Regions from separate parts of the Streptomyces sp. NPDC052036 genome, predicted to be linked through region 1. Evidence: riboswitches for the same ligand, from Rfam matches in the RefSeq annotation. Region 1 holds a riboswitch; the other holds the start of a gene.

The links. Region 1 has a riboswitch for guanidine ahead of AB0L95_RS35175 (MBL fold metallo-hydrolase). Riboswitches for the same ligand answer to the same signal wherever they lie in the genome.
Region 2: linked by a shared signal. The riboswitch ahead of AB0L95_RS24155 (multidrug efflux SMR transporter) and the one ahead of AB0L95_RS35175 (MBL fold metallo-hydrolase) in region 1 are both predicted to bind guanidine.

Annotation. Positions count from the first base shown of each region.
Region 1 covers NZ_JBFAWW010000041.1:11,005-16,900, reverse strand. Annotated here, with positions in the region: gene AB0L95_RS35195 (hypothetical protein) at 1-884, shown strand, start outside; gene AB0L95_RS35190 (bifunctional 4-hydroxy-2-oxoglutarate aldolase/2-dehydro-3-deoxy-phosphogluconate aldolase) at 826-1,458, shown strand; gene AB0L95_RS35185 (SMP-30/gluconolactonase/LRE family protein) at 1,455-2,354, shown strand; gene AB0L95_RS35180 (sugar kinase) at 2,351-3,346, shown strand; gene AB0L95_RS35175 (MBL fold metallo-hydrolase) at 3,383-4,255, opposite strand; guanidine-III (ykkC-III) riboswitch at 4,268-4,337, opposite strand; gene AB0L95_RS35170 (zinc-dependent alcohol dehydrogenase family protein) at 4,514-5,500, shown strand; gene AB0L95_RS35165 (TetR/AcrR family transcriptional regulator) at 5,556-5,896, opposite strand, start outside.
Region 2 covers NZ_JBFAWW010000018.1:43,706-49,601, forward strand. Annotated here, with positions in the region: gene AB0L95_RS24145 (ABC-2 family transporter protein) at 1-521, opposite strand, end outside; gene AB0L95_RS24150 (transglycosylase domain-containing protein) at 725-3,229, shown strand; gene AB0L95_RS24155 (multidrug efflux SMR transporter) at 3,273-3,593, opposite strand; guanidine-III (ykkC-III) riboswitch at 3,627-3,685, opposite strand; gene AB0L95_RS24160 (co-chaperone GroES) at 3,777-4,118, opposite strand; gene AB0L95_RS24165 (DUF3618 domain-containing protein) at 4,162-4,500, opposite strand; gene bcp (thioredoxin-dependent thiol peroxidase) at 4,666-5,133, shown strand; gene AB0L95_RS24175 (HNH endonuclease) at 5,314-5,896, shown strand, end outside.

The sequences.
Region 1 (5,896 bases):
CCGACCCCGCGCACGGAGGCCGCTGGACCTCCCTGCGCGCCCAGGGCCGTGAATGGCTCTGGCACCGGGCGGCACCCGAACGGGACACGGTCCGGCCGGGCGACGCGTTCGTGGACGCGGGCGGACTGGAGGAATGCATCCCCACCGTCCGCGGCACACCGGACCACGGCGACGCCTGGTTTCGCCCGTGGACCCGGGAGGACGGCACCGAGCGCGTCCGATGCGACGACTTCACCCTCGCCCGCACCCTGCGCAGCACGGCCGACGGCGCCGTCGCCGACTACACCCTGACAGCAGAGCCGGGCTTCCGCTTCCTCTGGGCCGCCCACGCCCTGCTCGCTCTCTCCTCCGACACGACCGTACGCATCCGCCCCGGAGCGACGACCCGCCTCTTCCCGGAGTCCGCGCCGCTGCTGGGACACGACTGGCCCGCCGGCGCCCCCTGGATCGCGGGCCCCTGGCCGGCCCCGCACGGGCTGCCCCTGGACCGGTTCGGCCCCGACGACGGAACCGCGGCGGGGGCCGTCGTGCGGACCTCACGCGTCTGTGTCCACGACGGCCCCGACCGGCTGGCGCTGGAGGTACAGGCGCAGGGGCAGCCGACCTCGATCGCGCTGTGGCGCAACCTCGGCGGCTTTCCCTCACCGCATCCCTATCGCAGTACCGGCGTGGAACCGATGCTCGGCCGCGTCTTCGACCTCACCGACGCGGGCCCCGACGACGCGGCCCGTGTACCGGCGTCGGGCCGGGTGAACTGGCGGCTCGCGCTCACCGCCGCCTGCCGCTGTCCCTCGACCGACGCCCTGGACCAAGGAGATTCCGTCCGTGGATCTGCACACCGCCCTGGCAGCACGCCGTCTGGTCGCCATCGTGCGCGGGAGTGACGCCGACGCCGCACTGCGCACCGTGCTGACCCTGGCCGAGGAGGGCATCGACCTCATAGAGGTCTCGCTCACCGGGACCGATGCCCTCACCGTCATCGAGCGCGCCCGCCAGGCACTGGGCCCCGACCGGCCCCTGGGCGCGGGCACCGTGGTGACCGCGGACGACGCCCGCGCCGCCCACCGAGCGGGCGCCGACTTCGTGGTCACCCCCGGCCTCGGGAAGGGCGTCGGCGCGGCACGCGAGCTGGGCATGCCGGTCCTCGCCGGAGTGCTGACCCCGACCGAGATCGTCACCGCTCACGCCCTCGGCGCGACGGCACTGAAGATCTTCCCGGCGGCCCAGGCCGGGGGCCCGGCCTACCTCCAGGCCCTGCGCGCCCCCTTCCCCGACGCGCCGTTCGTCCCGGTGGGCGGCGTCGACGCGGCCGCCGCGCGCGCCTACCTCGCGGCCGGAGCGATCGCCGTCGGTGTCGGCTCACCGCTCGTGGGCGACGCCGCCGACGGAGGCAGCCTCGACGCCCTCACCGAGCGCGCACGTGCCTTCCGCGCCGTCGTGGAGGAGGCCGCACGGTGACCACGGAGCTGCGCCCCACCCGCGCCGACCGCCTGGAACTGGGCGAGGGGATCCGCTGGACCGGCACCCGGCTCGTCCTGGTGGACCTCCTCGCCGGCCGCCTGCTCACCGCTCCCGACGATCCCGCCGCCGCGCTGCGGACACTCCTCCAACTGCCGGTCCCCTTGGGCGCGGTGGCACCCGTGGCCGGCCGCCCCGACCTCTGGATGGCCGCCGCGGACACCGGATTGTGTCTGCTGCGCACCGACGGCACCCTCGACTGGCTGGCCCGGCCCGAGGAGCACGCGACACCGCGTATGCGCATGAACGACGCGGTCGCCGACCCCTCGGGCCGCTTCTGGGCCGGCAGCATGTCCTACGATGCCGACGAGCAGGCCGGCTCCCTCTACCGCGTCGACCACGACGGCACGGTCGTCCGGGTCCTGGACGGCATCACGGTGCCCAACGGGCCCGCCTTCACCGGCGACGGCCGGCTGATGTATCTGGCCGACAGCGCCCGCGGCGTCATCCGGCGCTACCCCGTCGACCCGGTGACGGCCGCGCTCGGCACCCCCGAGACGTTCGCCGCCCTCGACGACGGAAGTCCCGACGGCATGGCGGTCGACGTCGAGGGCGCGCTGTGGGTCGCCGTGTGGGGGACGGCGACCGTGCGCCGCTATCGGCCGGACGGCACGCTCGACCGTACGCTGCACCTGCCGGCGGTCCAGCCGGCCGGAGTGTGCCTCCAGGGCAGCACGCTCCACATCACGTCGGCCCGTGTGGGCCTGGCCGCACCCGGCCCGTACGACGGCGCCATGTTCACGGTGCCGGTCGGCGTACCGGGCCTGCCCACGCCCGCGTTCCGGCCCGATCCGGCCTGGCACCTGCCCGCACCGGCCCCGCAGGAGCCCGTATGACGACCCCCTGGTGTCCGCGTCCCGGACGGGTCGTCTGCGTCGGCGAGACCATGGCGGCCCTGACCCCCGACCCGCCCCGGCCGCTGTCCGACGCCGGGACCCTGCGCCTGTCCGTGGCGGGAGCGGAGTCGAACGTGGCGATGTACCTCGCCGACCACAAGATCCCCGTCAGCTGGCTCTCGGCCCTGGGCGACGATCCCCTAGGACACCACGTCCGCACCACCGTCGCCGGCGCCGGGGTCGATGTCTCCCAGGTCCGCACCGATCCCCACCGTCCCACCGGCCTCCTGGTGAAGGACCCGGGCCCCGGCGGAACACGCGTGCACTACTACAGACGTGGCTCGGCCGCCTCGGCGCTCGGCCCCGGACTGCTGGACCAGGAGACCGTGACCACGGCCGCGCTGCTGCACCTCACCGGTATCACTCCCGCGCTGTCCGCCTCCTGCCGGGGCCTGCTGACACGGGCCCTGGCCGTCCCGGCGGACCAGCGGCCGTACACCGTCAGCTTCGACGTCAACCACCGCGCGGCCCTGTGGCCGGACGGCACAGCCGCGTCCGTGCTGCGTGAGCTGGCCGACCGCGCGGACGTCGTCTTCGTCGGCCTCGACGAGGCCCAGAGCCTGTGGGGCGCCGACGTGACGGTCCCGGGCATACGGGAGTTGCTCCCTCATCCCCGGATCGTCGTCGTCAAGGACGGCGCCCGTGCCGCGACCGCCCTCACCGCCGAGGGGATGTGCACGGTGCCGGCCCTGCGGACGACGGTGGTCGAGCCCGTCGGCGCCGGCGACGCCTTCGCGGCCGGCTTCCTGGCGGGGCTGCTCCGGGGAACGACGACGGTGCGCGCACTGCGGCTCGGACACATCACGGCCGTCAGCGCCCTCCAAGTGACCGGCGACCACGGCCCGTTGCCCGACCCGGCCGAGATCGAACGCCTCCTCGGTCTCTCGGCCGGTGCATGGGAGCGGCTCCATGAACACCGGGCGGACGCGTGAACCTCACCTGGTGCCCGGCATGCCCGCAGCTCAGGTTCACGGGCACAGGATGAAGTCGGGACCGGCGCGTCGAGCGGGCCGGTCACCGACCTCCGCGAGCGCCGCGCGGATCTCCCGCAGATGGCGTGTGGTCATCTCGAGTGCGGGCTCGTCGGGCTGGTAGGTGGTACGGATCGGGTAGTCCACGCCCGGCTCGCGGGTCATCTCGATGTGGCAGCCGAGCACATGGGTGACCGGTCGACGCTCGGAGAACTCGATCAGACGGTCGATGGTCCGGGTGAAGGCGGCCCAGTCCTGGATGTAGAGCCTGCCGGGGTAGACCGTGTCACCTGTGAGCAGGAACCCGGTCGATGGGTCGTAGAAGGTCACCGCCGCTTCGTGATGACCCGGGGTGGCCAGACACTCCAGCACCCGGCCGCCCAGATCGATCCGCGCGACGGCGTCGGGGTCCTCGGCGAACCCGAAGTACTCCCAGGCGGTTGACCGGTCCGCACCCACCACCTTGGTGGCGGGACGGCCGGCGAACTGGGCGTCCCCCGCGACGTGGTCGCCGTGCGGGTGGGTGTGCAGGACCAGCAGGCCGTACCCGTCCCGGGGGTGCCGGGCCAGCCACTGTGCGACGAGTTCGTCGACGGTCCGGCGCAACGGGAAGTACTCCGCGCAGGCGGTGGCACCGGTGTCGATCAGCACCGCCTGGTCATTGCCGAACAGCAGAAACAGAAAAGGCGCCTCATAGTTGATCGCCATGTTCTGCCGCAGGACGAACGTGTGCTCGTCGTAGCCATGGACCTGGATGTCCGGGTCCGAATTGTGCTTGGCCGACGGCGAACCATGGATCCACCGCACGTCGAGCGCACGCGGTTCGGGGACCCCGCCGGCGAAGTCGATCCACGACATGCCCGTATCCAAGACGACTCCTTCGGTGCGTCGTCTTGGCGGACCGGGTACGGCGCACATCTCGTCCGGGGCAGGCACGGGTACGAGCCGCCGTGGCGAAGCTACCACGAGCCCGGCCGACTGATCATGGCAACGACAGGCGGGCGAGACCGGAGCGGCGGCGGTCACCGCAGACGTTGCTTGTCAGCCCTTAATCGAACGAACTAGTCTGTTCGATTAAGGGCCCCAGCCGCCTCCGGCCAGGGGAGACGAAATGAAAGGGGCACTGCCATGCGCGCGGCAGTTCTGGAAGAGTTCGGTACGCCGTTGGTCCTGCGCGATCTCGAAGACCCTGCCGCCGGTCCGGGGCAGGTGCTGGTACGGGTCAAGGCCAGCGGAGTGAACCCGCTGGACACCAAGATCCAGGCCGGCAAGGCCGCCCACGCGCGGAGCCGGCTGCCCGCGGTGCTCGGCCTGGACCTCGCCGGAGTGGTGGTCGAGGCAGGTCCGGGAGTCACCGGCTTCGCACCCGGCGACGAGGTCTACGGACTCACCGGCGGCGTGGGCGATCTCCAGGGCTCGCTCGCCGAGTACGCGGCCGTGGACTCCCGGCTGCTCGCCCACAAGCCCGTCTCGCTGACCATACGGGAAGCGGCCGCCCTGCCCCTCGTGGTGATCACGGCCTGGGAAGGGCTGGTCGACCGAGCCGGCGTGCACGCGGGCCAGAAGGTACTGATCCACGGGGGAGCCGGCGGCATCGGGCAGGTCGCCGTCCAGATCGCCCGCGCCCGGGGGGCCGAGGTGTGTGCGACGGGCTCCGCGCGCAGCCTGGAGACCATCCGACGGCTCGGGGCCACGGCGATCGACTACACCACCACCTCGGTCGACGACTACGTCACCGAGCACACCGGCGGCGAGGGCTTCGACATCGTCTTCGACACCGTCGGCGGTGCGACCCTCGACGCCTCCTTCGCCGCGGTCCGCACCTACACCGGCCATGTCGTCAGCGCCCTGGGCTGGGGCGCGCACAGCCTGGCCCCGCTCTCCTTCCGAGGGGCCACCTACTCCGGCGTCTTCACCCTGCTGCCCATGCTGACGGGGCGGTCCCGGGAGCACCACGGTGCGATCCTGCGCGAGGCCGCGGCCCTCGCCGACAGCGGAGCGCTCAAGCCCGTGCTCGACCCACGGCGTTTCACGCTGTCCACCGTGGCCGACGCCCACACGGCCGTGGCGGACGGCACCGCCGCGGGCAAGGTCGTCGTCGACATCGAGGAGTGACCGCGGCGCGAGGAATCGCGGTCGCTGTCGTGCGCCGGGCCGCCGACGACCGGGCTCAGGTGTGGCTGGCGACCGCGCGCCGCGCCGCGGCTTTCGCCTCGTCCACGACCGTGCGGTCCTGCGACAGGCGTCCCGAGGTCAGGGCTCCGTCGACCAGCAGCCCGATGTGCCGGGCGAGCGACTCGGGGGCCTCGGCGCCGGCTTTGGCGCTCACCTCGGTCAGCCACGCCTGACGGCGTTCCGTGTGCCGGAGGGTGATGGCCAGGGCCTCCGAGCCCGCCTCGGCCTCGACCGCCGCGCTGACGAACGGGCATCCGAAGAAACCGTGCCGGTCGAAGGCGGCCGTCAGCGCGTCGAAGAGGCCCACGAGCTGCTCGCGTGCGTCGTCCCCGGCGC
Region 2 (5,896 bases), on a different contig from region 1:
CAGAACGCGCTGAGCGCGACCAGGTAGCGGATCGCGAAACTGACCACCGCGCCCAGCAGGACGGCGGTCAGGAAGGCCACCCAGACCAGCGGGCCGGTGGGCAGGGCGAGCGGGAAGAGGAGCGCGCCGGCCGCCATGGGGAGCGCCCCCCGCGCCAGCAGGTGGAACAGGGCCCGGCCCAGGTCTCCCGCCAGCCACCACAGCTGGAGGTCGGCGGGCCGGTACAGGTCGATCGCGATGTCGCCGGTGCGGATGCGCTCGATCAGTTCGTCCTCGAAGCCGCCGCCCATCACCGAGACGGTCATCAGCAGCGCCTGCCCGGTCCATACGTACGTCAACGCCTGAGCCTCGTCGTACCCCCCGAGGTGAGGCCGTTCGTGCCACAGGGCGAGGTAGGTGTATGCCAAGATCAATCCGAAGACTGTGTTGGTGAACACCCCCGCCGCGGTCGCGGTCCGGTAGGTCGCGTACCGCCGGAAACCACCGGCGGCGACAGCGGCGTACAACCGCCCTGTCCCCAAGGGAGAACCTCCTTCGACACGTTCCGGAGCGAAGCGCAGGAGCCTAGCGCGCGGACGAAGTGGCGTACCACACGTTTTTCCGCTGCGGCAGGTCCGTCGTACCGGGAACGGAACGGTTGGTGCGACAGTCTTCATCAGGGGGCGCACATGGCGTATGAGGGCGTACGGGAACGTACGACGCGAAACGGGAGTCCGGCACCACGATGAGCGACGAGCCGCAGCCGCAGCAGAGCAGCAAGGGCGTGGCGCCCACGAAGCCGCCACGGCCCGCGGCCCTGGAACCGCGGTCCGCAGTCCCGGACCAGCGGTCCGCGGTCCCGGACCCGCAGGCCGGGTCCGGCGGGCAGGCCGGGTCCGGCGGGCAGGCGAAGCGGCCGGGGCGCACGGGATGGCGCCGGCTGATCCCCACCTGGCGGATGGTGTTCGGCACCTTCGTGGTCGGGATCCTGCTGCTCGTCGGCCTGTTCGCGCTGGGCTACTCCATGGTCAAGATCCCGCCGGCCAACGCGCTGGCGACCAAGCAGAGCAACGTCTACCTGTACGCGGACGGAACCGAGATCGCCCGCGACGGCAAGGTCAACCGCGAGAACGTCGGCCTCGCCCAGATCTCCAAGGACGCCCAGCACGCCGTGCTCGCCGCCGAGGACCGCGACTTCTACACCGAGTCCGCCGTCGACCCCAAGGCGATGGTCCGCGCCGGCTGGAACACCGCCACCGGCAAGGGCAAGCAGTCCGGCTCCACGATCACCCAGCAGTACGTCAAGAACTACTACCTGGGCCAGGAACAGACCGTCACCCGCAAGGTGAAGGAGTTCTTCATCTCGATCAAGCTGGACCGCGAGAAGAGCAAGAACGACATCCTCGAGGGCTACCTCAACACCAGCTTCTTCGGCCGCAACGCCTACGGCATCCAGGCCGCCGCCCGCGCCTACTACGGCGTCGACGCCATGGCCCTCGACCCGGCCAAGGGCGCCTACCTCGCCGCGCTGCTCAACGCGCCCAGCGAGTACGACGTCGTCGCGCACCCGGAGAACAAGGGCGCGGCCGAGGCCCGCTGGAACTACGTCCTCGACGGCATGGTCAAGAAGGGCTGGCTCAGCGACTCCCAGCGCGCCGGCATGAAGTTCCCCATGCCGAAGGAGGCCACCGCCTCCACCGGCCTGTCCGGCCAGCGCGGCTACCTCCTCGACGCGATCAAGGACTATCTCCAGGAGAACAAGCTCGTCGACGCGGACCAGCTCGCCGCCGGCGGCTACCGCATCACCACCACCCTGCAGAAGAGCAAGCAGGACGCCTTCGTCAACGCGGTGAACGACCAGCTGATGTCCAAGCTGGACAAGAAGAACCGCAAGGTCGACACCTACGTCCGCGCGGGCGGCGCCGCCGTCGACCCGCGCACCGGCAAGATCCTCGCCATGTACGGCGGCATCGACTACGTGAAGCAGTACACGAACAACGCCACACGCGGCGACTTCCAGGTGGGCTCCACCTTCAAGCCGTTCGTGTTCACCTCCGCCGTGGAGAACAACTCCCGGACCGAGGACGGCCGCCCCATCTCGCCCAACACGATCTACGACGGCACCAACAAGCGCCCCGTGCAGGGCTGGTCCGGCGGCGGGTACGCCCCCGAGAACGAGGACAGCCACTCCTACGGCGACATCACCGTGCGCGACGCCACCGACAAGTCGGTCAACTCGGTGTACGCGCAGATGGCCGTGGACGTCGGCCCGGCCAAGGTCAAGCAGACCGCGGTCGACCTCGGCATCCCGTCCGGCACCAAGGACCTGAACCCCTACCCGTCCATCGCGCTCGGCACGGCCACCGCCAGCGTCCTGGACATGGCGGAGGCGTACGCGACGCTCGCCAACCACGGCGAGCACGGCACGTACACCCTGGTCGACAAGATCACCAAGGACGGCGAGGACGTGGGCGGACTGCCCGAGCGGAAGACCGGCCAGGCCGTCAGCCGCGAGGCCGCCGACACCACCACCTCGGTCCTGCAGAGCGTCGTCCAGAACGGCACGGCGACCAGCGCCCTGGCCGCGGGCCGCCCGGCCGCCGGCAAGACCGGCACCGCGGAGGAGGACACCGCGGCCTGGTTCGCGGGCTACACCCCCGACCTCGCCACGGTGATCTCCGTGATGGGCCAGGACCCGGTGACCGCCGCCCACAAGCCGCTGTACGGCGCGATGGGCCTGGCCCGCATCAACGGCGGCGGCGCGCCCGCGCAGATCTGGGCGCAGTTCACCAAGGAAGCGCTGCGGGGCAAGCCCGTCAAGGACTTCGACCTCCAGCTCCAGCCCGGCGCCGACCAGACCCTGGAGCCCTCCACGAGCCCCTCGGACCAGCCGACCGGCACCACCGGCGCCCAGGACAACGGCGGCACGACCGGCGACCAGAGCACCCGGGGGCAGGACCAGGGCCAGACCCAGGGCCAGGACGACGGCGGCACCACCGGCACCGGCGGCCCGACCGACCCCGGCGGCACCACCGGGGCCGGCGGAGCCACGGACACCGGCGGCGCCACCGGCACGGGCGGCACCACGGACACCGGCGGCACCACCGGGGCCGGCGGAACGACGGGCACGGGCGGCACCACGGGCGCGGGCGGCACGACCGGCGACGGGGGCACGACCGGCACCGGCGGGACGACCGGCGACGGCGGACCGACCGGGCCGGGCGGACCGGCGGGCGGCGTGGGGTTCTGAGCGGGGCGGCCGGGCGGGCACGGACGCGGCCGGTCGCGTGGGGTCAGTGACCCGAGGTCGCCTTCAGCCCCACCACGGCCACCAGCAGCAGCGCCACGAAGAAGATCCGCGCGGCGGTCGCGGGCTCGCCGAGCACGGTCATGCCCAGCACCGCCGCCCCGGCCGCGTCGATGCCCACCCAGACGCCGTACGCCGTACCGATGGGCAGGGACCTCGCGGCGTACGACAGCAGCAGCATGCTGGCGACGATGCCCGCACCGGTGCCCAGGCTCGGCCAGAGGCGGGTGAACCCGTCGGTGTACTTCATGCCGACCGACCAGCCGACCTCCAGCAGGCCGGCGAGGACGAGCAGGACCCACGCCATGGGGGCACCTCCGTGTTCCGATGATCAACAGGGGGTGCGTCGTCTTTGCGATCCCGGTACGGCGCGTCTCGTCGGGTCCCTCGCGGGTCCGTCCAACGTAGCAAAGGACAGGCAAAAGGGGCTGGTGACGACGGTCACCAGCCCCTTTCCACCCCGATCGCTCGAGCTTGGGAGCCTGCGGGCCTACAGGTAGAGCCCCGTGGAGTCCTCCGACCCCTCGAAGCGGTCCGCCGCCACGGCGTGCAGATCGCGTTCCCGCATCAGCACGTACGCGGTGCCGCGCACCTCGACCTCGGCCCGGTCCTCCGGGTCGTACAGGACCCGGTCGCCCGGCTCCACGGTCCGCACGTTCTGCCCGACCGCGACGACCTCGGCCCAGGCGAGGCGCCGGCCGACGGCCGCCGTCGCGGGGATCAGGATGCCGCCGCCCGAGCGGCGCTCGCCCTCGGCGGTGTCCTGCCGCACCAGCACGCGGTCGTGCAGCATCCGGATGGGCAACTTGTCGTGGTGGGTCTTCTCGCTCACGCCCCGAACCTACCTGTCTCCGACGACCTCGTGCGCGGCCGGGTCAGCGCTTGCGCCGCCGGGAACCGAGGGCCAGCAGGCCCACGACCCCGACCACGACCAGCGCCACGGGCACGATGCGCTCCAGGCGCGGCGCCCCCTCCTCCGTGACCAGCTGGCCCTTCACCTCGCCGACGACCCGGTTCGCACGGACGTACGCACGGCCGAGCGTGTTGTCGACATGGGAGACGACCTTGGCCTTGGCGTCCCCGACGATCGTCTTCGGGTGCACCCGGACGCCGATCTCGTCGAGCGTCTCGGCCAGCGTTTCGCGGCGGCGCTTGATGTCCGCCTCGATCTCCGCCGGAGTTCTGGTGTCCGGTGTGCTCGACGTGTCCGCCACCGCGTTTCCTCCGTGGTCGTTTGCGACGTGTTCCGTGCAATTCCTGCGTCTGTGGTCGACAGTCTGTCAGTTCCTCGCCGAACGCACCCATCGGCACCCCTCTGGAGCCTCCGGACGCGGATTAGGCTCGTCGGGTAACCGCCCCCTGTCTGTGAGGTAACGACGATGAGCGAGCGACTGCAGCCCGGCGACACCGCCCCCGCCTTCACCCTGCCGGACGCCGACGGCACCGAGGTCTCCCTGGCCGGCCACAAGGGCCGCAAGGTCATCGTGTACTTCTACCCCGCCGCGCTCACCCCAGGCTGCACCAAGCAGGCGTGCGACTTCACGGACAACCTGGAGCTGCTGGCGGGCGCCGGATACGACGTCATCGGCATCTCGCCCGACAAGCCGGAGAAGCTCGCGAAGTTCCGCGAGAAGGAGGACCTGAAGGTCACCCTGCTCGCCGACCCGGACAAGAAGGTGCTGGAGGCCTACGGCGCGTTCGGCGAGAAGAAGCTGTACGGCAAGACGGTCGTCGGCGTCATCCGCTCCACGGTGATCGTGGACGAGGCGGGCAAGGTCGAGCGCGCCCTGTACAACGTGAAGGCGACGGGCCACGTAGCGAAGATCATCAAGGACCTGGACATCTAGGCACCGAGGGATCAGAAATCCAGGGCCCCTGAGCGGCCCGTCGGAATCCAGGCCCCCTGAGCGGCCCGTACCGACCTCCCGGTACGGGCCGTTTCGCATACCGGGCGTGACTGTCCGATAAGCGGTTCGTTATTCCGTACGAGGCCGCGAACGGGCGCGGCCGGAAGCGGAGGGGACGTCATGGCCACCGGCCCGTACGACCGAGACACGCCGGCGGCGGCCGTGGCCCGCTCCCACAGCTGGAACGACCTCATGCGCCACCTCGGCCTCAAGCCGAGCGGTGGACAGCGACGCGTTCTGCAGCAACGGATCGCCGCCCGCGGAACGACACCGCCCATTTCAAGCAGGCGCAGCCCCTGGCGCAGATACCCCGACTCGGCGATCGCCGCGGCGGCCGCGACGTCCACGACCTTGCGCGAGGTCGCGCTGGAACTCGGTGCCACACCCGCGACAGGCACCCTCGCGCACATCCGACGCCGCATCGCGGCAGCGGGCATCGACATCAGCCACTTCCCCGGCATCGACCGCCCGCACCTGGGCCTCCCCTTCACCGAGGACGAACTACGGGTCGCGGCCGCGTCCGCCCTGAGTGTGCGCGGGGCGGCCGAGATCCTCGGAGTTCCCGACGACGGCCGATCGCGTGCCGCCTTGGGGCGGATGTTCCGGGAACGGGGCATCGACACATCCCACTTCCGCCGTTCCCGCCCGGCGATCCCCGAGGACGCGCTGCGCACAGCCGTGGCAGAGGCCACGAGCTACGCAG